Regions from separate parts of the Limnohabitans sp. Rim8 genome, predicted to be linked through region 2. Evidence: predicted binding sites of a transcription regulator. Region 2 holds the regulator's gene; each other region holds the start of a gene.

Region 1 (7,302 bases), on a different contig from region 2:
GACCATAGGGTCTGCCAAATGGGCGGTGGATGTCTTGGCCCTGATGACCGCGCCACGCAGCTCGTCCCAATGACCAAGGGGTGCCCGCTCTTTTTGAAGCGCCAGCCAGTTTCTGGCCTGCGCTTCGATGGCGTCTTTCGGTGTTGGAGAATGCCCATTCATCGGGTCATTGTCGTTGATCCACAGCGCCTCAGGTCCAAGGTGTAAGGGAACTCAGGGCTTGCGTGCAGCAAGGCATTGGGCTGCAAAGTCGGCAGGTTTTTCATGCTGCCTGGGGTGTGGCCCATGCGAAAGAACCGGGCCATGCGTCGGCTTTCTGCCTCGTAGGCATTGACAGGAAAGCCTTCGTAACTGCGACCACCTGGATGCACCACATGGTATTGGCAGCCGCCCAAAGACCGTTTCATCCAGGTGTCGAACAAATCCACCGTCAGCGGCGCGTGTACCCCGATGCTTGGGTGCAGCGACGAGGGTGGGTTCCAGGCCTTGTAGCGCACGCTGGCCACGAACTCGCCCACCACGCCCGTGGGCTGCAGGGGCAGCGGGTGGCCGTTGACGGTGACGGTGTGGCGTGCGGGGTTAAGGCCGCTCACATGCACCTCAATGCGCTCCAGTGATGAGTCCACATAGCGGGCCGTGCCGCCGCCACCGCTTTCTTCGCCCATGACGTGCCAAGGCTCCAGCGCATGGCGCAGTGTGAGCACCGCACCATCGACCTGAACTTGACCGACCAATGGGAAACGAAATTCGAAATGCGGCGCAAACCAGCTTGGGTCAAATCGAAAGCCCGCATCGCCCAGCTCGGTGAGCACGTCGTCAAAGTCTTTGTGAATCCAGAACGGCAGCATGAAGCGGTCATGCAATTCGGTGCCCCAACGGGTCACGGGAGCGGCATAGGGTGCATCCCAAAAGCGGGCCACCAGCGAGCGCAGCAGCAACTGCTGCACGATGCTCATGCGCTCGTGGGGAGGCATCTCAAAGGCGCGCAACTCCAACAAACCCAAGCGCCCGGTGCTGCTGTCGGGTGAGTACAACTTGTCGATGCAAAACTCGCTGCGGTGGGTGTTGCCGGTCACGTCGATCAGGATGTTTCTGAGCGTTCTGTCGACCACCCAAGGTGGCATGTCTTTGCCATGGTTTTGTCTGTGCCGAACGACCTCGCGCAGCGCGATTTCCAGTTCATAGACCTGGTCGTTGCGCGCTTCGTCTACCCGCGGCGCTTGGCTGGTGGGGCCGATGAACATGCCGCTGAACAGGTAGCTCAAACTCGGGTGGTTGTGCCAATACAAAACCAAGCTGGCCAGTAATTCAGGGCGGCGCAAAAAGGGGCTGTCGGCCGGAGTGGCTCCACCCATCACCATGTGGTTGCCGCCGCCAGTGCCCGTGTGGCGGCCATCGGTCATGAACTTTTCAGCCGACAAGCGCGTCTGGAAAGCGGCTTGATAAAGAAATTCGGTGTGCGCGACCAACTCGGTCCAGTTGTGTGCTGGGTGGATGTTGACTTCGATGACGCCGGGGTCGGGTGTGACCTGCAAGAGTTTGAGGCGCGGGTCGCGCGGTGGCGGGTAGCCCTCCAGGATGATTTTCATGCCCAGCTGGCGGGCAGTGGCCTCGACTTCGCTGACCAGCGCCAAGTAGTCTTCAAGTCGGGCCAGTGGCGGCATGAAGACATAAAGAACGCCTGACTTTTCACCCTTGGCATCAGCCTCCGCTTTGGGGCCGTTGGCGCGGTTCGGGTCGCGCACTTCCACGCACAAGGCAGTGCGCACCACGGAGGAATCTGACTGGAATTTTTGGGTTGCTGCGGCTGCCGTCTGGGCCGGTGCATGGCGTGGCTGCACGGTCAATGGGGCTGGGGCAGGCAGTGCGCTGCGAGGTGCGAGATGTGGTGAAAAAGGGTCTTGATCGATCATGTGCCAGCGCTCCGTGGGCGCAGCCCAAGGCAATGAGTCCAAGGGCAAACGCCAGCCCATGCTGGAGTCGCCGGGCATCAGGTACATGCGCTCCTCGCGCACAAACCAAGGCCCGGTTTGCCACTGCGTCCCTTTCAGCTCTGAGTTCTCGCTTTCGGACGGATCGATGGGCTGGAGCGGCAGCACATAGCCCACCGCAGTGTCCAGCCCCTGGCTGAAGATGCGGCGCAAACGAATGCGTTCCATCTCGTCGTCCAAGCGGGCATCGAACGGGTCCACGTTGACAGGCAAGCGGCGTTCGCGCCAGAGGTAGTACCAAGTGTCCTCAAACCCGGGCAGCACGGTGTCGCCCGGTAGGCCCAACTGTTCAGTCAGGGCTTGCATGAAGCGCAGCGCGTCAGCGCTGGTGTAGCAGCTGGGTTCGCGCTCGTCCGCAAACACTGCAGGGTCTTGCCAGCAGGGCATGCCGTCGGCCCGCCAGTAAATGCTGAGCGCCCAGCGCGGCAACTGCTCACCGGGGTACCACTTGCCTTGGCCAAAATGCAAAAAGCCGCCTTGCCCGTATTGCTGGCGCAGTTTGTGCACCAACTCGGTGGCCAAGCCCCGCTTCGTTGGCCCCAAGGCGTCGGTGTTCCACTCGGCACCGTCGCGATCTTGCGTGGACACAAAAGTGGGCTCGCCGCCCATGGTCAGGCGCACGTCTTCGGCCTGCAGTTGCTCGTCCACCTTGTCGCCCAAACTCAGCACATCTGCCCATTGCGTGTCGGTGTAGGGCTTGGTCACGCGGGGCGATTCGTGGATGCGGGTCACGCTCATGTCGTGGCTGAACTCGACCTTGGCCTCGTCCATCAGGCCTTCTATGGGTGCAGCGGCTGACGGCTGCGGTGTGCAGGCCAGGGGAATGTGGCCCTCGCCCGCCAAGAGGCCCGAGGTGGGGTCCAGGCCCACCCAGCCCGCACCTGGCAAATACACCTCGCACCAGGCGTGCAGGTCGGTGAAGTCAACCTCGGTGCCGCTCGGCCCATCGAGCGATTTCACATCGGGGGCCAGCTGGATCAAATAGCCCGAGACAAAGCGTGCGGCGATGTTCATGTGCCGGAACAATTGCACCAGCAACCAAGCGGTGTCGCGGCAAGACCCGCTTTTCAGGGTCAGAGTTTCCTCGGGCGTTTGCACACCCGGCTCCATGCGGATGGTGTAGCGGATGTCTTGGTGCAGGCGCTGGTTGATCTGCACCAAAAAATCGATGGTGCTCTGGCGTTGACGGTCCAAGCTGGCCAGGTATTTTTTGAAGAGTGGCGTCTTGTGGTCCTTGGCCAGATACGACTGCAACTCGTCGCGTACTGTGTCCGAATATTTGAACGGCACCTCTTCGGCCGAGGGTTCTAGGATAAAGTCAAAAGGGTTGAACACGGCCATTTCGCTGACCATGTCCACGGTCACTTTGAAGGACGTGGTTTTTTTCGGAAAAACCAAGCGCGCTTGGTAGTTGGCAAAAGCGTCTTGCTGCCAATTGATGAAGTGTTCTGCGGGTTCGACTTGGAGGCTGTAGCTCAGGATGCGGCTGCGGCTGTGCGGGGCCGGGCGCAAGCGAATGACTTGAGGGCCAAGCTGCACGGGACGGTCGTAGGTGTAGTGGGTGACGTGGTGCAGGGCAACGTGTATCGACATATCTCGTTCAGCGCAACAGGGGCTGCACGCATGACAAATGCAGCTTGGGCAGTTACAAACAAGCAAGACACGCGCCAGACCTGCTTTGCCAAATTATGCTGATCAAGACCCCTTTAAAGGGGCAGCGAGCAGTTGGGGCGTGTCAGCACCAGTGGGCGAAGACCCGCGATTTCCATCAACAGCCAAATCAGGGGGGCTGACGTGAAGCGTTGCTGCACTGCAGGTGTGGGGCTGCCGTTTGTGGCTGTCATGGGGCGAAACCCATGATGGCCATGGCTTGGGCGCGTTTTTTGGGGACGAGCCTCTTGGCTTGGTGCTTGGGGGTGGCGCTGCAGTTGCAGCAAACCGTGTTGTGGCCTGTGTTCATCTATGGCGCCGGCTTGATGTTGGCGTGTGTGGGTGCATGGGCCTTGCGTCGCTTGGCTTTGGGGCCAGGTGCTTCCGTGCTGGCCTGGGGTTTGATTTGGGCATGGGCTGCATTTGCCGTGACGGGCTTGCACGCCCAGTCACGCGGGGCCGCCATGTCACCGTCTTTGGAGGGACAAGACCTGGATGTGGTGGGTGTGGTGCAAGCCATGCCCCAAAGGCAAGACCTGGGTTGGCGGTTTCGTTTTCGGATTGAGCAGGCTTGGTGGGTCGATGCGACCGGCACTTTGCAGCGTGTGCAACTGGCGCGTGATTTGCCTTCGCAGGTGTATTTGGGTTGGTACGGTCAGGATGGCGCCCATGACAGCGGCTGGAAACTGACGGCCCTGCCCGAGCCGGTGAAGGCCGGAGAGCGTTGGCGCATGCGAGTGCGCATGAAAGCGCCGCACGGTCACATGAACCCGCGCGGTTTCGACTACGAGTTGTGGCTGTGGGAGCAGGGCATTGGGGCCACGGGATATGTGCGCACCCGCGCCAAAGACCCGTCGCCCCATCTTTTGGCCACCACTTGGTGGCACCCGATCGAGCGTCTGAGGCAAATGGTGCGTGACCGTTTGCTCACGCGTTTGGCCGGACCTGGAACCGATGCTGAAGACGCCAAACGTGCCGGGGTGTTGGCGGCCTTGGTGGTGGGCGATCAGGCGGCGATTGACCGCAGCGATTGGGATGTGTTCAGAGCCACGGGCGTGGCGCACTTGATGAGCATTTCGGGCTTGCATGTGACCATGTTTGCCTGGCTGGCCTCTGCCTGTGTGGGCTGGGCTTGGCGACGTTCGGCGGTGTGGGCTTGGCGTGGTTGGAGGGGGCCAACCCTATGGCCTGCGGTGCATGTGGGAGCAGTATCGGGTTTGTTTTTGGCGGGCTTTTACGCCTTGTTCAGTGGATGGGGATTGCCCGCTCAGCGCACCTTGTTGATGCTGTTGGTGGTGGTGGTGCTCAGGGTATCGGCACGCCACTGGCATGGTACTTTGGTGTGGTTGACGGCTTGCGCTGTGGTGCTGGCGTGGGACCCGTGGGCGCTGCTGCAACCGGGTTTTTGGCTGAGTTTTGTGGCCGTGGGGGTCTTGATGGCGTCTGACCCCCAAGCTCAGCGGCAGCCCAATGGCGCACCAGAAGTGGGTGCGAGCGACGCACCGAGTTGGCGTGATGGCGCCAGGCTTGGGCCATTTGCGCACCGTTTGGGTGCGTTGCGCTTGTCCAGGTGGTGGAGTGCTTGGTGGCTCAAACTGAGGTCCCTTCTGCGCGAGCAGGCCAAAATCACTTTGGCCTTGGCGCCATTGACCTTGTTGTTTTTTGGACAAGTGTCTTTGGTGGGCTTGTTGGCCAACATTCTGGCCATTCCCTGGGTCACTTTGGTCATCACACCGCTGGCCATGCTGGGCGTTTTTTTCTCTGGCGTCTGGGATGTGGCCTCTTGGGCCTTGCAGCCTTTGTCGGCCCTGCTGGCATGGCTTTCGTCTTGGCCCCTGGCCAGCGTCTCCACCGCTATGCCGCCTTGGGGTTTGGCGCTGTTGGCCCTGGCCGGGGCATTGGGCCTGGTGCTGCGCATGCCCATGTCTTGGAAGCTGCTGTGTTTGCCTTTGCTCTGGCCGGTTTTGTTGTGGTCGCCGCAACGCCCCGAAGATGGTCAGTTTGAGTTGCTGGCTGCCGATGTGGGGCAGGGCAACGCGGTCTTGGTGCGCACCGCCACGCACAGCCTCTTGTACGACGCGGGACCGCGTTACTCACTTGAGAGCGATGCCGGCCACCGGGTGCTGGTGCCCTTATTGGCCCACATGGGTGAACGTCTGGATGTGTTGATGCTCAGCCACCGTGACAGCGATCACACGGGTGGCGCAGCCGCGGTGTTGGGCATGCAAAAACAAGCGGCCTTGTGGTCTTCGCTCGAAGACGAACACCCTTTGCACACCCTGAGGCCAGGCTGGACGCGTTGCCAAGCAGGGCAGTCCTGGGCGTGGGACGGCGTAGCTTTTGAAGTGCTGCACCCACCGCCCCTTGATGCGCTGGCCAAAAAGCCCAAGCCCAATGAAGTCAGCTGCGTGCTGCGCATCAGCACTGCTCAGGGCAGCGCTTTGCTGGCGGGCGACATTGAGACCCGGCAAGAATTGGCGCTGGTCAACCTCGGCTTGAGTCCGGTGGATGTGCTGCTGGCACCACACCATGGCAGCAAGACCTCCTCGAGCTTGCCCTTTTTGCAAGCCTTGCAGCCCCGGATTGCACTGGTGCAGGCGGGTTACCGCAACCGGTTTGGTCATCCGGCGCCAGAAGTGGTGGCGCGTTACGCGGCACAAGGCGTCCAATGGGTCGAGAGCACGCGGTGCGGCGCCGCCACTTGGCGCAGCCAAGCGCCAACCCAAGTGGCGTGTGAACGGGGTGAGCGTCAACGGTATTGGCACCGCAAATTGCCGTTGCCTGCCAAGCCTTGAATCGCGTTGCCTTGAAACCACGGGTAGGTATATATCTTGCATAACTTGATTCAGGAGTGAAGACCCATGCGCCAATTCGACGAGATGTACAGCCGCCTGCCCGCAGTGGGCGATGGCGGTGAAGTCCGAAAGCACTACCAGGCTTACGCCCGTTGGTTGCAAACGCAAGCCCCGCACGCCATGGCTGCACGGCGCGAAGAGGCTGAGATGATTTTCAGGCGCGTGGGCATCACTTTTGCGGTGTATGGCGACAAGGACGAAGATGCAAACACCGACGAGGGGGGCACCGAGCGGCTGATCCCGTTTGACCTGATTCCCCGCGTGATCGCCGCCCAGGAGTGGCACAGCATGGAAGCCGGCTTGGTCCAGCGCGTGACCGCCCTGAATCGCTTCATCCATGATGTTTATCACGATCAGGAGATCCTCAAGGCAGGGGTGGTGCCGCGTGAGCAAATCGAGCGCAACGCCCAGTTTCGCCCTGAAATGTTGGGCGTGGACGTGCCCAACAACACCTATTCGCACATCAGTGGCATCGATATCGTGCGCGCCCCCGACAGTTCGGGCAAGGGCGAGTATTACGTGCTGGAAGACAACCTGCGCGTGCCCAGCGGCGTGAGTTACATGCTGGAAGACCGCAAGATGATGATGCGGCTGTTCCCCGAGTTGTTCAGCCAGCACCGCGTAGCCCCCGTGGCGCATTACCCCGATTTGTTGTTAGAGACTTTGCGTGCCTCCAGCCCTGCCAGCACGGCCGAGCCCACGGTGGTGGTGCTCACCCCTGGCATGTACAACAGCGCTTACTTTGAACACGCCTTTTTGGCCCAGCAAATGGGCGTGGAGTTGGTCGAGGGCCAGGACCTGTTTGT
Region 2 (7,302 bases):
TTCAGACGCATTTTGCTGGGCAGTTTCAGGTCGGGCGTCAGCATCCAGGCGCTCCAACCGCTGTAGTTTTTCTTCCAGTGGCTGGCCAGTTGGGCGAAGAAGTCAACGCTGTCGTTGCCGTCAATGGTTTGGGCTGTTTCGCGGTGGTGGCTTTGCTCGGCGGCGCGAACACTGGCACGTGCATCCGAAAGCGCACCTGGCCGGAAGTTGTTGCGCCCGCGCCCAGCCACACCCGCTGCGGCAATGCGCTCGCCGTAGGGTGGGTTGAGCAGCATGATGCCGGGGGTCTCGCTGGGGGGCATGCGTTGCAGCGCGTCGCCGCCACGGAATTCGATGACGCCCGACACGCCAGCGCGTTCGGCGTTGCGCTCGGCAAAGTCGACCATGCGGAAGGCCACATCGCTGCCAAAAACCGGTGCGGTGGGTTCGTGTTCCAGGTCGCGGGCTTCTTCGATCAGGCCTTGCCAAACGTGGTTTTGGAAGGGCAACAATTTCTCGAAACCAAATCGGCGCTGCAAACCGGGCGCAATGCCGCAGGCGATTTGCGCCGCTTCGATCGGGATGGTGCCGCTGCCGCAGCAGGAGTCGTACAGCGGTACGGTGGCGTCCCAGCCGCTGGCCGCGATCATGGCTGCGGCCAGGGTTTCCTTCAAAGGCGCGTCGCCCTTGTCGGTGCGCCAGCCGCGCTTGAACAGAGGCTCGCCCGAGGTGTCGATGTAGAGCGTGGCCGTTTCGGGCGTCAGGTGTGCATAGATGCGCACATCGGGCCAGGTGGTGTCTACATTGGGGCGCTCGCCGCGCTTGGCGCGAAAGCGGTCGGCCACGGCGTCTTTGATCTTGAGCGCAGCAAAGTTCAGGCTGGTCAACGGGCTGTGCTGCGCGGTGATGTCGATCTTGAAAGTTTGCTTGGGCGTGAACCAAATTTCCCAGGCCACCTCGCTGGCGGCGTTGTACAGGTCGTTTTCGTTGCGGTAGTCGGTGACCGACAGTTGCACCAACACGCGTTGGGTCAGGCGGCTGTGCAGGTTGATGCGCATGGCGTCACGCCATGAGGCGCGTGCCATCACGCCGCCGCGGCCGGTCATCAAGTCGTGGCCCGTGAGGTCGGTGATGGCGTGCACCTCATCGGCCAAAAAGCCCTCGACGCCCGCGGCGCAAGGCATGAACAGGTTCAATGAATTCACTCAGATACTCTCAAAGGGTTTTGCGCAGATTCGCAGGCGCGATCTTCAGAGCTTCGCGGTACTTGGCTACCGTGCGGCGGGCGCAGTCGATGCCTTGCTCTTTCAACATCTCGGAAATTTGGTTGTCAGACAGCGGTTTGGCGGGTTTTTCAGAGGCGACAAACTGTTTGATGAGCGCCCGAACAGCGGTGCTCGAAGCGGCGCCGCCGCTGTCGGTGCCCAGTCCCGAGCCGAAGAAATACTTCAACTCAAAGGTGCCTTGCGGCGTGGACATGTATTTGGCTGTGGTCACGCGGCTGATGGTGGACTCGTGCATGCCCAGCTCGTCGGCGATCTCGCGCAGCACCAGCGGGCGCATGGCCAGCTCGCCGTGCATCAAGAAGTTTTTCTGACGCTCTACGATGGCCGTCGATACACGCAAGATGGTGTCAAAGCGCTGCTGTATGTTCTTGATGAACCAACGTGCCTCTTGCAGGCGTTGCTGCAGGCCCGCATGGTGGTCACCCTTGCCGCCGCGCAGGGCGTTGGCATAGATGTCGTGCACGCGCAGCTTGGGCATCACGTCGGGGTTGAGCTGGATGCGGAATTTGGGCGTAGCCGTTTTGCTGGTGTTCACCACCAACACATCGGGGATGATGATGTTTTGCTCGGCCTGCACAAAGGGGCGGCCGGGCTTGGGTTCGAGTCGGGCAATGAAGGGGATGGCGGCTTTGACCACGGCTTCGCTCAGGCCGCAAGCCACCGCCAAACGCTTGTAGTCGCGTTTGGCCAGCATCTCCAACGGTAATGCGCAAACGGCCAATGCGGCTTGGGCAACTTCGCTTTGCGGGTCGTCCTTCAGCCAAGCCTTGATTTGGATGCGCAGGCACTCGGCCAAGTCGCGTGCACCCACACCAACGGGTTCGAGCGATTGCAGCAAACCCAGCGCCACGGTGAAGCGGTGTACCAATTCGTCGATCTGTTCGTAGTCATCGGTGCCGGCCAAACTGGCGGCCAGCTCGGGCAGTGTGTCGGTCAGGTAGCCATCGTCATTGAGCGATTCGATCAAAAAGCGCAGGGCGGCGCGGTCCACTTCCGACAGGCGAAGTGACAAAGCCTGACGGTGCAAAAAGTCGGTGAGGGACCCGCTGCTGCGGGCCAAGTCAATGGCGTCTGCGGTTTCTTCGCCGTTCTTTTGACGGGGTGTGGCATCGCCCCCCCATTCGCTGTCGTCAGGGCGCATGTCCACGCTGCCGTCGCCATCCCAGCTTTCGGCCACGTCGGTCACGACTTCGTCGCGGGTTTCGCTGGCGCTGTCCTCGCTGCTGCTGGAGGTGCTGGCACTTTCGCTGACGCGGTCGCCTAAGCTCACGTAGCTGTCTGCTTGCTCCAGACCAAAGGCTTCGGCAGGGGCCTCTTCTTCGGCGCGTTCCAAAAAGGGGTTCTCGTCCAGCATCTGGTCGACTTCTTGCGACAGCTCCAGTGTGGACAGCTGCAGCAGGCGTATCGATTGTTGCAACTGGGGCGTGAGCGCCAGGTGCTGGGACATGCGCAGCGACAGGCCGGGTTTCATGGCTGTGCTCTCATGGCGTGGACGCGGGGGGTGCTCATCACATCCTGAAGTGTTCGCCCAGGTACACCCGGCGCACATCGGCGTTGGCCACGATCTCGTCGGGTGTGCCTTCGGCCAGCACGCGGCCTTCGCTGATGATGTAGGCGTGGTCGCAGATGCCCAGCGTCTCGCGCACATTGTGGTCGGTGATCAGCACGCCAATGCCGCGCTGCTTCAAGAAAGCGATGATGCGCTGGATCTCGATCACCGCGATCGGGTCGATGCCGGCGAAGGGTTCATCCAACAAAATGAAGCGTGGATCGGTGGCCAATGCGCGTGCAATTTCGACGCGGCGGCGTTCACCACCCGACAGCGCCACCGAGGGCGAGTCGCGCAGATGGTCCACCCGCAAATCGCCCAACAACTCACTCAGGCGTTTTTCGACATCGGCATGGCTCAGGGCGCGTCCTTGTGCATCGGTTTGCAGTTCCAAAATGGCGCGCACGTTGTCGGCCACCGAGAGCTTGCGAAAAATCGAGGCCTCTTGCGGCAAGTATGACAAGCCCATGCGCGAACGCTTGTGAATGGGCATGCGGGTGACGTCTTCGCCATCAATCAGGATTTGTCCGCCATCGGCACGAACCAGGCCCACGATCATGTAAAACGAAGTGGTTTTGCCTGCGCCGTTGGGGCCGAGCAAACCCACGACCTCACCTTTGTCGACCTGCACCGACACGTCGTGCACCACCTTTCGGCTGCCATAGGCTTTTTGAAGGTGGTGCGCTTCCAGACGGCTGGGCTTGTCGGTTGGGCTCATGGCTTTTGGTTGGGCGCCATGCCCGGACTGGTTCGCAATGCGGGGGGCGCCACAGGCGGCGCATTGTCTGGTGTTTTGGTGCGTGGTACCAAGGTGGCACGCACCCGCCGCTCAGCAGACTGGCTGGGTTGGCCGTCCACGGTGATCACTTCGGTGATGTTGTTGAAGACGATGGTGTGACCTTGCAACTGGTTGGCCACTTCGGTGCCGCGCAGGATGCGCATGTCGGCCCGGCGTATCAAGGTAACGACATCGGATTGGTTGTCGTAGGTGACTTCTTCGGCTTCACCTTCGGTGTACTCATTCAGGCCTTCGCGTTTTTGCCTGAAAAACACGCGCTCTGTGGGGGCGGCCCACAACTTGGCCACTTGGCGGCCTTGGCTGTCTTGCTGCACGTCCATGCGGGCGGCCCGCATGACCAAGGTGCCCTTGGTGGCCACCACCTTGCCTGTGAATTGGGTCAAGAGCTTGGCCTCGTCGTGTCGCATGCTGTCGGCTTCGATCTGCATGGGTTTGTCGCGGTCGGCTTTCTCTGCCAAGCAGGGCCAAGCCAGCAGGCTGGCGCACAGCGCCAAAAGGGCCAGGATGGGGCGGCTGATAAGGGTAGAAGTTTTGGAGGGCATGAATCTTGCTGAGCAACGCAACCATTGTAGGTGCAAGTTTCGCCGGTTCAAACCCAAACGACACCCCATCACGCCTCAAAAAACCAAAAAAAACCCGCAAACACAAGTGCTTGCGGGTGGGTGGGCATCACAACGCGGGGTCGAGCCGCCGCAAACTGGGCCTCAGCGGCCCTGTCGGCTTTGGGCGATCAGGGCTTCGGCCACCTTGAGGGCGCGGTCCATGTTGCCAGCCAACGTGCCATCGATGTAGTAACGGCCAGCCACGCCCAATGAAGGAACACCTTCAATTTTGAAGTCATTTTGCAATTGCACAGCCCGTTTGGCTTTGGCAGCCACGCCAAACGACTTGTAGGTCTCGGCAAACTTGGCTTTGTCCAGGCCTTGTTTCTCAGCCCAAGCCAAGACCGTGGCTTCGCTGTTGAGCATGAGTTTTTCGCCGTGGATGGCGTTGAACACCCGGATGTGCATTTTTTCAACCAGGTTCATCGCTTCCAGCGTGTAGTAAAGGCGCTGCTGAGGCACAAAGTCTTCGCGGAAAGCCACGGGCACCCTTCGCACCACCACGTCTTTGGGGGCGTTTTTGGCCCATTGCTCAAAGACGGGTTCAAACGCATTGCAGTGGGGGCAGCTGTACCAAAAGAACTCCAGTATTTCGATCTTGCCGCTGCCCGATTCGGTAGCCACCGGGCGCTCAAGGGTGATGTAGTCCTTGCCGGAACGGAAGGCTTGCTGTGCCCAAGCAGAGGTGCTGCCCAACCAAGCGGTCAACGACAGCATGAGGGTGGAGAAAAGGCGACGTTTCATGGTGTGCTCCCTTAGATGACAAGAAGGCGGTCAGCGTTGAACGCGGACCAAGGTGTTTTCGATGCCATTGGACTCGAGTTGGGTGCGGATACGTTCTGCGACGTTTTTGTCACTGAACGGCCCCATGCGGACACGGTACACCACACGGCCAGCTTGGTCGCGCTCGGACACTTTGGCATCCAGACCCAGCATGGCCAGCTTGGCCTTTTGGGCATCGGCATCGGCGCTGGTGCGGTACGCCCCTGCCTGGACCAGGTAGTCAAACGGATCAGCTGCATCAGGCGGTGTCACGGGCGTGCTCAGGCCCGATTTGGCCTTGGCCAAATCGCCCAGTGGGTCAGCGGTCACTGCGGGGCGAGGCACGGGTTTGGCCGCGTCAGTTGCAGGACTCTCCACAGTGGATTGGCTGGCGCTGGGCGCCACAGGCGGCTCGGCGGGCGCCTTGGGTTGCAGCACGCTGTTGGGGTTCCAGTCCTTGTTCTTTTGGGTTTCCTGCACATCTTGGGCGTTGGTGCGGGGTTGGTTTTTATTTGAAAACGGTGTGGGCACCTTGGTCACATAAATGGCCACGCCCAAGGCCACGCCCAGACCCAAAACCAGGCCCATGATGAAACCTAAAAAAGTGCCGCCACGTTGGGTTGTCAAAGTCATGTCCAATCCATTCACATTTTTTGCGGGGCCGACACACCCAGCACCTTGAGGCCATTGCGCAGCACCTGCGCAGTGGCGGCTACCAGCGCCAAGCGCGCTTTTTTGACGGTTTCGTCGTCCACCAAAATGCGTTCGGCGTCGTAGTAGCTGTGGTATTGCGAGGCCAGGTCGCGCAAGTAAAAGGTCACGTCGTGCGGCGCAAAATCGGTGGCCGCCGATGTGAGCATTTCAGGGTACTTGGCCAAGGCCAGCATGAGCGCGTGGGCCTGCGGGCTTTGCAGAGGCGACAGGTCAACGTGCGTCAGGCTGGCGATGTCACCGCCGTCTTTTTCTTTCCATGCCGCCAATACCGAGCAAATGCGGGCATGGGCGTATTGCACGTAATACACAGGGTTGTCATTGTTTTGTGCCAGCGCCAGGTCGATGTCGAAGATGTATTCGGTGTCGGGCTTGCGTGACAGCAAGAAGAAACGCACCGCGTCTTTGCTGGTCCATTCGATCAGGTCGCGCAGCGTGACGTAACTGCCTGCACGCTTGGAGATCTTGACCTCCTCACCGCCGCGCATCACGCGCACCATGGTGTGCAGCACGTAGTCAGGGTAGCCCTCGGGAATGCCGACATTGGCCGCTTGCAAGCCCGCACGCACCCGGGCAATCGTGCCGTGGTGGTCGGTGCCCTGGATGTTCACCACGCGCGAAAAGCCGCGCTCCCATTTGGCGATGTGGTAGGCCACATCGGGCACAAAGTAGGTGTAGGTGCCGTCGCCTTTGCGCATGACGCGGTCTTTGTCGTCGCCGTAGTCTGTGGATTTCAGCCACAAGGCGCCGTCTTGCTCATAGGTCTTGCCTGCGTCTTTGAGTTTTTGCACCGCCGCATCGACCTTGCCGCTGGTGTACAGGCTGGACTCCAAGTAATAGTTGTCGAACCGAACATCAAAGGCCTTCAGGTCGAGGTCTTGTTCGCGGCGCAAATAGGCCACGGCGAACTCGCGCATGCCGTCCACATCGTTCACATCGCCGCTGGCCGTGCAGCTGCGGTCATCGGACTGCACGGTTTTGCCCGCCAGAAAATCGGTGGCAATGTCTTGGATGTAGTCGCCGTTGTAAAACGCTTTGCTTGCCGGGTTGTCGGGGTCGGTAGGCCAGGTGGCATCGCCGGGTTGGATGCCCTGGGCCCGCATGTGCGTGCTCTTGGCCAGCGTGCCAATCTGCACGCCCGCATCGTTGTAATAGAACTCGCGGTAGACCTGATGGCCTTGTGAGGCGAGCAGGTTGCAAATGGCGTCGCCCAAAGCCGCTTGGCGACCGTGGCCCACATGCAGGGGGCCTGTGGGGTTGGCCGAGACGAATTCAACCAGCACCTTGTTTGGCTGGGCGGCTTGTTCGCCAAAGCATTCGGCCGCTTGCAGGACCTCGTGCACCACGGCTTGTTTGGCCGTGTCTTTCAGGCGGATGTTGATGAAGCCCGGGCCTGCGATTTCAATGGCGTCGACCCAGCGCTCAAATGCCGGGGTGGCCAGCAAGGCGCTGCGCAGGGTTTCGGACAGCTGCCGTGGGTTTTGCTTGAGGGCTTTGGCCAGCTGCATCGCGGCGGTGCAGGCCAGGTCGCCATGGGCAGCCACTTTGGGCGATTCAAAGGCCGCACGCGCACCGGCGCCGGTTTGGAGTTTTTCCAGCTCGGCGGCCAAGGCC
Region 3 (7,302 bases), on a different contig from region 2:
CAGGTCTTCGGCGATGCTGGCATCCAGGTGGTGGCAGACCATCAGCATGTCCACAGGCTCATCCAGCGGGGTGTGGGTGAAGGGCATGGTCGGGTTGGTCGAGCTGGGCAAAAAGTTCGCCTGGCCCACCACCTTCAAGATGTCGGGTGCGTGACCGCCGCCTGCGCCCTCGGTGTGAAAGGCGCACAGGCCCCGGCCACGGGCCGCTTCGATGGTGTTTTCGACATAACCCGATTCATTGAGCGTGTCCGAATGCAGGGCCACCTGAATGTCCGTCTCGTCGGCCACGTCCAGGCAATTGCTGATGGCCGATGGGGTGCTGCCCCAGTCTTCGTGCAGCTTCATGCCAATCACACCTGCGTTGATTTGCTCGTGCAAGGCGGCAGGCAGACTGGCGTTTCCTTTGCCAAAGAAACCCAGGTTCATTGGAAAGGCGTCGGCCGCTTGCAGCATGCGCTCGATGTTGAAGGGGCCAGGTGTGCAGGTGGTCGCAAAGGTGCCGGTGGCCGGGCCCGTGCCGCCGCCCATCATGGTGGTCACGCCGCTGGTCAAGGCCTCGTGGATTTGCTGGGGGCAGATGAAGTGGATGTGGCAGTCGATGCCGCCTGCGGTGACGATCAGGCCTTCGCAGCTGATGATCTCGGTGCCGGGGCCAATGATGATGTCCACGCCCGGTTGTGTGTCGGGGTTGCCTGCTTTGCCGATGGCCGCGATGCGGTTGCCTTTGAGGCCAATGTCGGCTTTGACGATACCCCAATGCTCAATGATGAGGGCGTTGGTGAGCACGCAGTCCATGGCGCCTTCAGCGTTGGTGCGCTGTGACTGCGCCATGCCATCGCGGATGGTTTTGCCGCCACCGAACTTGACCTCTTCACCGTAGCCACCGGCTTGCAAGGTGAAGTCTTTCTCCACTTCAATCACCAGAGCCGTGTCGGCCAGGCGCACGCGATCGCCCACAGTAGGACCAAAGGTTTCGGCATAAGCGCGTTTGTCAATGTGGGCCATGTCAGTTGCCTTGTGTTTTGTGCGCGTCGAGTGCGCCTTGGGTCAGACCCCGAAAGCCGAACACCTTGCGATCGCCCGCATAGTCCACCAGCTCCACCGTGCGTTGCTGGCCCGGCTCAAAGCGCACGGCCATGCCCGATGCGATGTTCAGGCGCATGCCTTGTGCGGCGCTGCGGTCAAAGCGCAAGCCCGCATTGGTCTCGGCAAAGTGGTAATGCGAGCCCACCTGAATCGGACGGTCGCTTGCGTTTTGCACCACCAGGGTGCAGGTGCGGCGGCCCACATTCAGGGCGTGTTGGCCGGGGTCAATCAGAAATTCACCAGGGATCATGGGGCGACCTCACTTGCGGCGGCCGATGACCCAGGCGCCCAATGCCAAGGCAATGACGACCGCAAACCCCAGGACGTCGGTGGCGTGCCAATGGCTGCCCCACAGGCCATGCCCTTCGTGTGCCCAGACGGGGGCATGCAGGCCGGCGAGCGCCAAGGCGGTAGTGACAGAGGATGCAAAGGTTTTCATGTTCGGGCTCTCTCGTTTCAAACAATGGGTTGGTGCACGGTGACCAATTTGGTGCCATCGGGAAAGGTGGCTTCGATCTGGATGTCGGGAATCATCTCGGCGATGCCGTCCATCACATCGGCACGGGTCAACACCGTGCGGCCCTCGCTCATCAGCTGGGCCACGGTTTTGCCATCGCGTGCGCCTTCCATGACGGCAGCGCTGATCAGGGCGATGGCTTCGGGGTAGTTCAGCTTCAGTCCTCTTGCCTTGCGCCGCTCGGCCAGGAGGGCGGCAGTGAAGATCAACAGCTTGTCTTTTTCGCGAGGAGTCAGTTCCATATTGGTGCGTGGTGAGCGTCTTGGTGCATTGAATGACTTGAATCAAGCAAATTACGTGCCCTTTATAGGGGCTTTGAAAAATCCCCTTAGAAACATGCGGTTTTCAGGGTTCTCCCTAGGGTTGGCACGGTGATTGCAATTGAAGGTGAGCGCTGTTTTTCGGTGCGTGTTTGAACAACCTTCTTTCCTGATTGGAGTGATCTCATGATGAATCGACGTGGCAACCTCAAAGCCCTTGCAACTGCCGCCGCCATCGCAGCGGGCAGCTTGACCTTTGCACAACATGTCCAGGCCCAAGCCGGCAACACCATCAAAGTCGGCGTGCTGCACAGCTTGTCGGGCACCATGGCGATTTCCGAGACCGTGCTCAAAGACACCGTGCTCATGGCCATCGACGAGATCAACGCCAAGGGCGGCGTGCTGGGCAAAAAACTCGAGCCCGTGATCGTGGACCCCGCTTCCAACTGGCCTTTGTTCGCCGAGAAAACCAAGCAACTGCTCGGTCAAGACAAGGTCTCGGTCATCTTCGGTTGCTGGACTTCGGTGTCGCGCAAATCGGTGTTGCCGGTGGTCGAAGAAATGAACGGCTTGCTGTTCTATCCCGTGCAATACGAAGGTGAAGAGCTGTCCAAAAACGTGTTCTACACCGGCGCTGCGCCCAACCAGCAGGCGATTCCTGCGGTGGACTATTTGATGAGCAAAGACGGCGGCGGCGCCAAGCGCTGGGTCTTGCTGGGCACCGACTATGTGTACCCCCGCACCACCAACAAAATTTTGCGCGCCTACCTCAAAAGCAAGGGCGTCAAAGACAGCGACATCGACGAGAAATACACCCCGTTTGGCCACAGCGATTACCAAACCATCGTGGCCGACATCAAAAAGTTTTCAGCCGGTGGCAAGACCGCAGTGGTGTCCACCATCAATGGCGACTCCAACGTCCCTTTCTACAAAGAACTGGGCAACGCGGGCCTGAAGGCCAAAGACGTGCCTGTGGTCGCTTTCTCGGTGGGTGAGGAAGAGCTGCGCGGCGTGGACACCAAGCCTTTGGTGGGTCACCTGGCCGCTTGGAACTACTTCATGAGCATCAAGAACCCGGCCAACGACGAGTTCACCAAGAAGTGGGCGGCTTATGCCAAGGCCAAAAACATCGCTGGTCACAAAGACAAGCCGCTCACCAACGACCCGATGGAAGCCACTTACATCGGCATCAACATGTGGAAGCAAGCGGTTGAAAAAGCCAAGTCGACCGACACCGACAAAGTGATTGCGGCCATGGCCGGTCAAACCTTCAAAGCGCCCAGCGGCATCGTGAGCAAGATGGACGAGAAAAACCACCACCTGCACAAGTCGGTGTTCATCGGCGAGATCAAAGCCGACGGCCAGTTCAATGTGGTCTGGAAGACACCCGGCCCCGTCAAAGCCAAGCCATGGAGCCCTTACATCCCGGGCAACGACAAGAAGCCCGACGAGCCTGCCAAGAAGTGATGGCTTGAAAGCGTGAATGTTTGTCGGAGCTCAAGCTCCGACAAACATGATTTTCAAGGAGGTCGGTGGCTTTTCTCCGACTGACGCGTTTGTGGGCGTTGAATCTGTGAGCCAAGCTGGGTCAGACTCAGAGAAGAGCAAGATGAAAAGATGGATGTTGAAAGCGGCGTGGATCGCCAGCGCCTTGTGGGGTCTGACGGCCGCACAAGCCCTGACGATGGACGAAGCCAAACGTATGGCCGTGGGCGACAGCGATGCCCGTGTGGAGGCCATCTCTCAAGCGGTGGCCCAAGGCAGCGACAAAACCGCCGCCTATTTGCAAGCGCTGGCCGATGACGTGGTCAAGATGGCGGGCGATCAAGTGATCGTGGTGCGCGACGGGCAAGGCCTGGACCCCGTCACCGGGCAAGCGGTTGCTGTGCCCCCCGATGCCGAAGATGTGATGCTGAACAACCGCCTGCGTGGTGAGATCGACACGGCCCTGGCGGCCCTGAAGTTGTTCAGCCCCGATGTGAAGCTGCGCAGGCAAGCGGCCTTGGCCCTGCTCAAAGAACCCGATGCCAGCCGCGCCGCACTGCTCGACAAAGCTTTGAAGGCTGAAAAAGACCTCACGGTGCAAAGCCTGGTGCGCCAAGCCCGCGCAGCGGCCCTGTTGAACAGCGAGGTTGCGAATGACCGATTGGGGGCAGCCCGCGAGTTGGCGGGCAGCAAACAACCCGAGACCCTGCTGCTGCTGAACCAGCAACTGACCCAAGAGCAAGACCCTGCGGTCAAAAAACAAATTCAGTCGGCTTTGACCCAAGTGCAAGACAGCCTGCGCTGGGGCGAGCGCTTGGGGGCCATGTTCACCGGGCTCAGCTTGGGCTCGATCTTGTTGTTGGTGGCGCTGGGCCTGGCCATCACCTATGGCCTGATGGGCGTCATCAACATGGCGCATGGCGAGTTGATGATGATCGGCGCCTATGCCACCTATGTGGTGCAGGCGCTGTTTCGCGAGCATTGGCCGGACGTGTTTGACGCCTACCTGTTTGTGGCGATGCCGGTGGCCTTCCTCTCAGCCGCCTTGGTGGGCGCGGTGATGGAGCGCACGGTGCTGCGGCATTTGTATGGTCGCCCGCTAGAGACCTTGCTGGCCACTTGGGGCATCAGCCTGGTGCTGATGCAAGGCGTGCGCAGCCTGTTTGGCGCGCAAAACGTGGGCGTTGAAAACCCCTCGTGGATGAGCGGCTCGCTGCAGCTGCTGCCCAATTTGCAGCTGCCCTGGAACCGGGTGCTGATCATCGTGTTTGCGCTGGCGGTGTTGGTCGGGGTGGCGCTTTTGATCGGCAAAACCCGGCTGGGCTTGTTTGTGCGCGGCGTCACGCAAAACCGGCCCATGGCCTCGTGCATGGGCGTGAACACAGCGCGCATCGACACCTATGCCTTTGCATTGGGTTCGGGCATTGCGGGCCTGGCGGGTTGTGCGCTCAGTCAGGTGGGCAATGTGGGGCCCGATCTGGGCCAAAGCTACATCGTGGACGCGTTCATGGTGGTGGTGCTCGGCGGTGTGGGTCAGCTGGCAGGCACGGTGTATGCAGCGCTGGGCCTGGGCCTGGTCAACAAGTTGCTGGAAGGCTGGACGGGCGCGGTGCTCGCCAAGATTGCCGTGCTGGTGTTCATCATCATCTTCATCCAGAAGCGGCCGCAGGGCATCTTCGCGATGAAGGGTCGTAGCGCTGAAGCGTGAAGAGGACCATGAACATGAAAAAATTTGAACTCCCCATCCCCGCGCCTTTGATGGGGCGCCAAGCCTGGTCGGCGTTTTTATTGGCGCTGATTGTGGTCGGCGTGCTGGCCCCGGTCTTCAACTTGTGGGTGCCCGAGAGCAGCGCCTTTCATTTGAGCGACTACGCCATCGCCTTGATCGGCAAGATCATGTGCTACGCCATCTGCGCGCTGGCCATGGACTTGATCTGGGGCTACACCGGCATCCTGTCCTTGGGCCATGGTTTGTTCTTCGCCTTGGGAGGCTACGTCATGGGCATGTACCTCATGCGCCAGATCGGCCAAGACGGCAATTACAAAAGCGATTTGCCCGACTTCATGGTGTTTCTCGATTGGAAAGAACTGCCTTGGCACTGGATGCTGTCGGACAGCTTTGTGGCCACGCTGGCGCTGGTGGTGTTGGTGCCGGGTGTGATCGCTTTTGTGTTTGGCTACTTTGCCTTTCGCTCGCGCATCAAGGGCGTGTATTTTTCCATCATCACCCAGGCCCTGACCTATGCGGCCATGCTCTTGTTTTTCCGCAACGAAACCGGGCTGGGCGGCAACAACGGCTTTACCGACTTCAAACGCATTCTCGATTTGCCCATTGCCACACCCGGCACGCGCATGACGCTGTTTGTCATCACTGGCCTGACCTTATTGGGTTTTTATCTGTTCTCACGCTGGCTGGTGGGCAGCAAGTACGGACGCGTGTTGATGGCGATTCGTGATGCCGAAACCCGGGTCATGTTCTCAGGCTATTCGCCGCTGCCCTACAAGCTCAGCATCTGGGTCATCTCGGCCGTCATGTGCGGCATTGCCGGGGCTTTGTACGTACCGCAAGTGGGCATCATCAACCCCGGCGAGATGAGCGCGGCCAACTCGATCGAGATCGCGGTGTGGGCGGCGGTGGGCGGGCGCGGCACTTTGATCGGCCCCATCGTCGGGGCGTTTTTGGTCAATGGGGCCAAGAGCTGGCTCACGGTGAGTGCGCCTGAGTTTTGGCTGTACTTTTTGGGTGCGCTGTTCATTGGCGTGACCTTGTACATGCCCCAAGGCGTGGTGGGCCTGGTGCGTAAAGTTTGGCGCAAACGCGAGACCGCGCAAATGCCCACAGAACCCGTGTCGGACGCCCAGGGTCATAAAGGCGGTGCCGCATGACGCCCGATCTGCTGCAAAAAGGCGCTGAGCGCTTGGCCCGCGTGGCCCAACAACGCGTTGAAGCCACTGAGTCTGGCGGCCGCAGCGCTGGCTATGGCCGCGTGGTGCACGACGCCAATCAAGTCGATGTGACCCATGGCCGCATCTTGTATCTGGAAGACGTGAGCGTGAGCTTTGACGGCTTCAAGGCCATCAACAAGCTGTCGTTGGACATCGCGCCCGGCGAACTGCGTTGCATCATCGGCCCCAATGGCGCAGGCAAGACCACGATGATGGACATCATCACTGGCAAAACCCGCCCGGACGAAGGCCGGGTTTTCTTTGGCAGCACCATCGACTTGCTGCGCCACAACGAACCCGTCATCGCGCAGCTGGGCATCGGCCGCAAGTTCCAAAAGCCCACGGTGTTCGAGCATCTGAGCGTGTTTGAAAACCTGGAACTCGCGCTGAAAACCCCCAAGGGCGTGAAAGCTTCGATGTTCTTCAAGCTCGATTCGCGCCAAAGCGACCGCCTGGCCGAAGTGCTGCACACCATCCACTTGGCGGACAGCGTGCGGGTGCAGGCGGGCACGCTCAGCCACGGTCAAAAGCAGTGGCTGGAGATCGGCATGTTGCTCATGCAAGACCCCAAGTTGTTGCTGCTGGACGAGCCCGTGGCTGGCATGACCGATCACGAGACCGAGCGCACCGCCGAGCTGTTCCTTTCGCTCAAAGGCAAGCACTCGCTCATGGTGGTGGAGCACGACATGGGCTTCATCCGCACTATCTCGGACATCGTCACCGTGCTGTGTGACGGCGCGGTGCTGGCCCAAGGCACGCTCGACCAGGTGCAGGCCGACGAGCGGGTGATCGAAGTTTATTTGGGACGCTGAACATGCTGGAAGTTAAGAACATTCATCAGTACTACGGCGGCTCCCACATCCTGCGCGATGTGAGCTTGACAGCCGAACAGGGCCAAGTCACGGTGCTGCTGGGACGTAACGGCGTGGGCAAAACCACGCTGCTCAAATCGCTCATGGGCTTGGTGGCGATCAAGAGCGGCAGCGTGGTGCTGGACGGCAAAGACCT

What was found. The regulator sigma-54, encoded in region 2, starts transcription at its own class of promoters, with help from an activator protein. The targets are predictions, from matches to a motif close to TGGCANGNAANCTGCTTT.
Region 1: Q1M54_RS06695 (transglutaminase family protein) is a predicted target of sigma-54. The motif match lies at 3,644-3,661, and genes of this name have one in related genera.
Region 3: urtA (urea ABC transporter substrate-binding protein) is a predicted target of sigma-54. The motif match lies at 1,968-1,985, and genes of this name have one in related genera.

The regions. Positions count from the first base shown of each region.
Region 1 covers NZ_CALPTI020000007.1:29,754-37,055, reverse strand. The annotation lists gene Q1M54_RS06700 (circularly permuted type 2 ATP-grasp protein) at 1-162, opposite strand, end outside; gene Q1M54_RS06695 (transglutaminase family protein) at 159-3,584, opposite strand; gene Q1M54_RS06690 (hypothetical protein) at 3,698-3,835, opposite strand; gene Q1M54_RS06685 (DNA internalization-related competence protein ComEC/Rec2) at 3,848-6,436, shown strand; gene Q1M54_RS06680 (circularly permuted type 2 ATP-grasp protein) at 6,503-7,302, shown strand, end outside.
Region 2 covers NZ_CALPTI020000029.1:4,126-11,427, reverse strand. The annotation lists gene Q1M54_RS14900 (THUMP domain-containing protein) at 1-1,184, opposite strand, end outside; gene Q1M54_RS14895 (RNA polymerase factor sigma-54) at 1,195-2,736, opposite strand; gene lptB (LPS export ABC transporter ATP-binding protein) at 2,774-3,532, opposite strand; gene lptA (lipopolysaccharide transport periplasmic protein LptA) at 3,529-4,155, opposite strand; gene Q1M54_RS14880 (thiol:disulfide interchange protein DsbA/DsbL) at 4,318-4,959, opposite strand; gene Q1M54_RS14875 (SPOR domain-containing protein) at 4,990-5,610, opposite strand; gene argS (arginine--tRNA ligase) at 5,622-7,302, opposite strand, start outside.
Region 3 covers NZ_CALPTI020000009.1:97,970-105,271, reverse strand. The annotation lists partial or broken gene Q1M54_RS08590 (urease subunit alpha) at 1-1,005, opposite strand, end outside; gene Q1M54_RS08585 (urease subunit beta) at 1,007-1,336, opposite strand; gene Q1M54_RS08580 (hypothetical protein) at 1,346-1,525, opposite strand; gene Q1M54_RS08575 (urease subunit gamma) at 1,543-1,845, opposite strand; gene urtA (urea ABC transporter substrate-binding protein) at 2,053-3,330, shown strand; gene urtB (urea ABC transporter permease subunit UrtB) at 3,473-5,056, shown strand; gene urtC (urea ABC transporter permease subunit UrtC) at 5,071-6,234, shown strand; gene urtD (urea ABC transporter ATP-binding protein UrtD) at 6,231-7,106, shown strand; gene urtE (urea ABC transporter ATP-binding subunit UrtE) at 7,109-7,302, shown strand, end outside.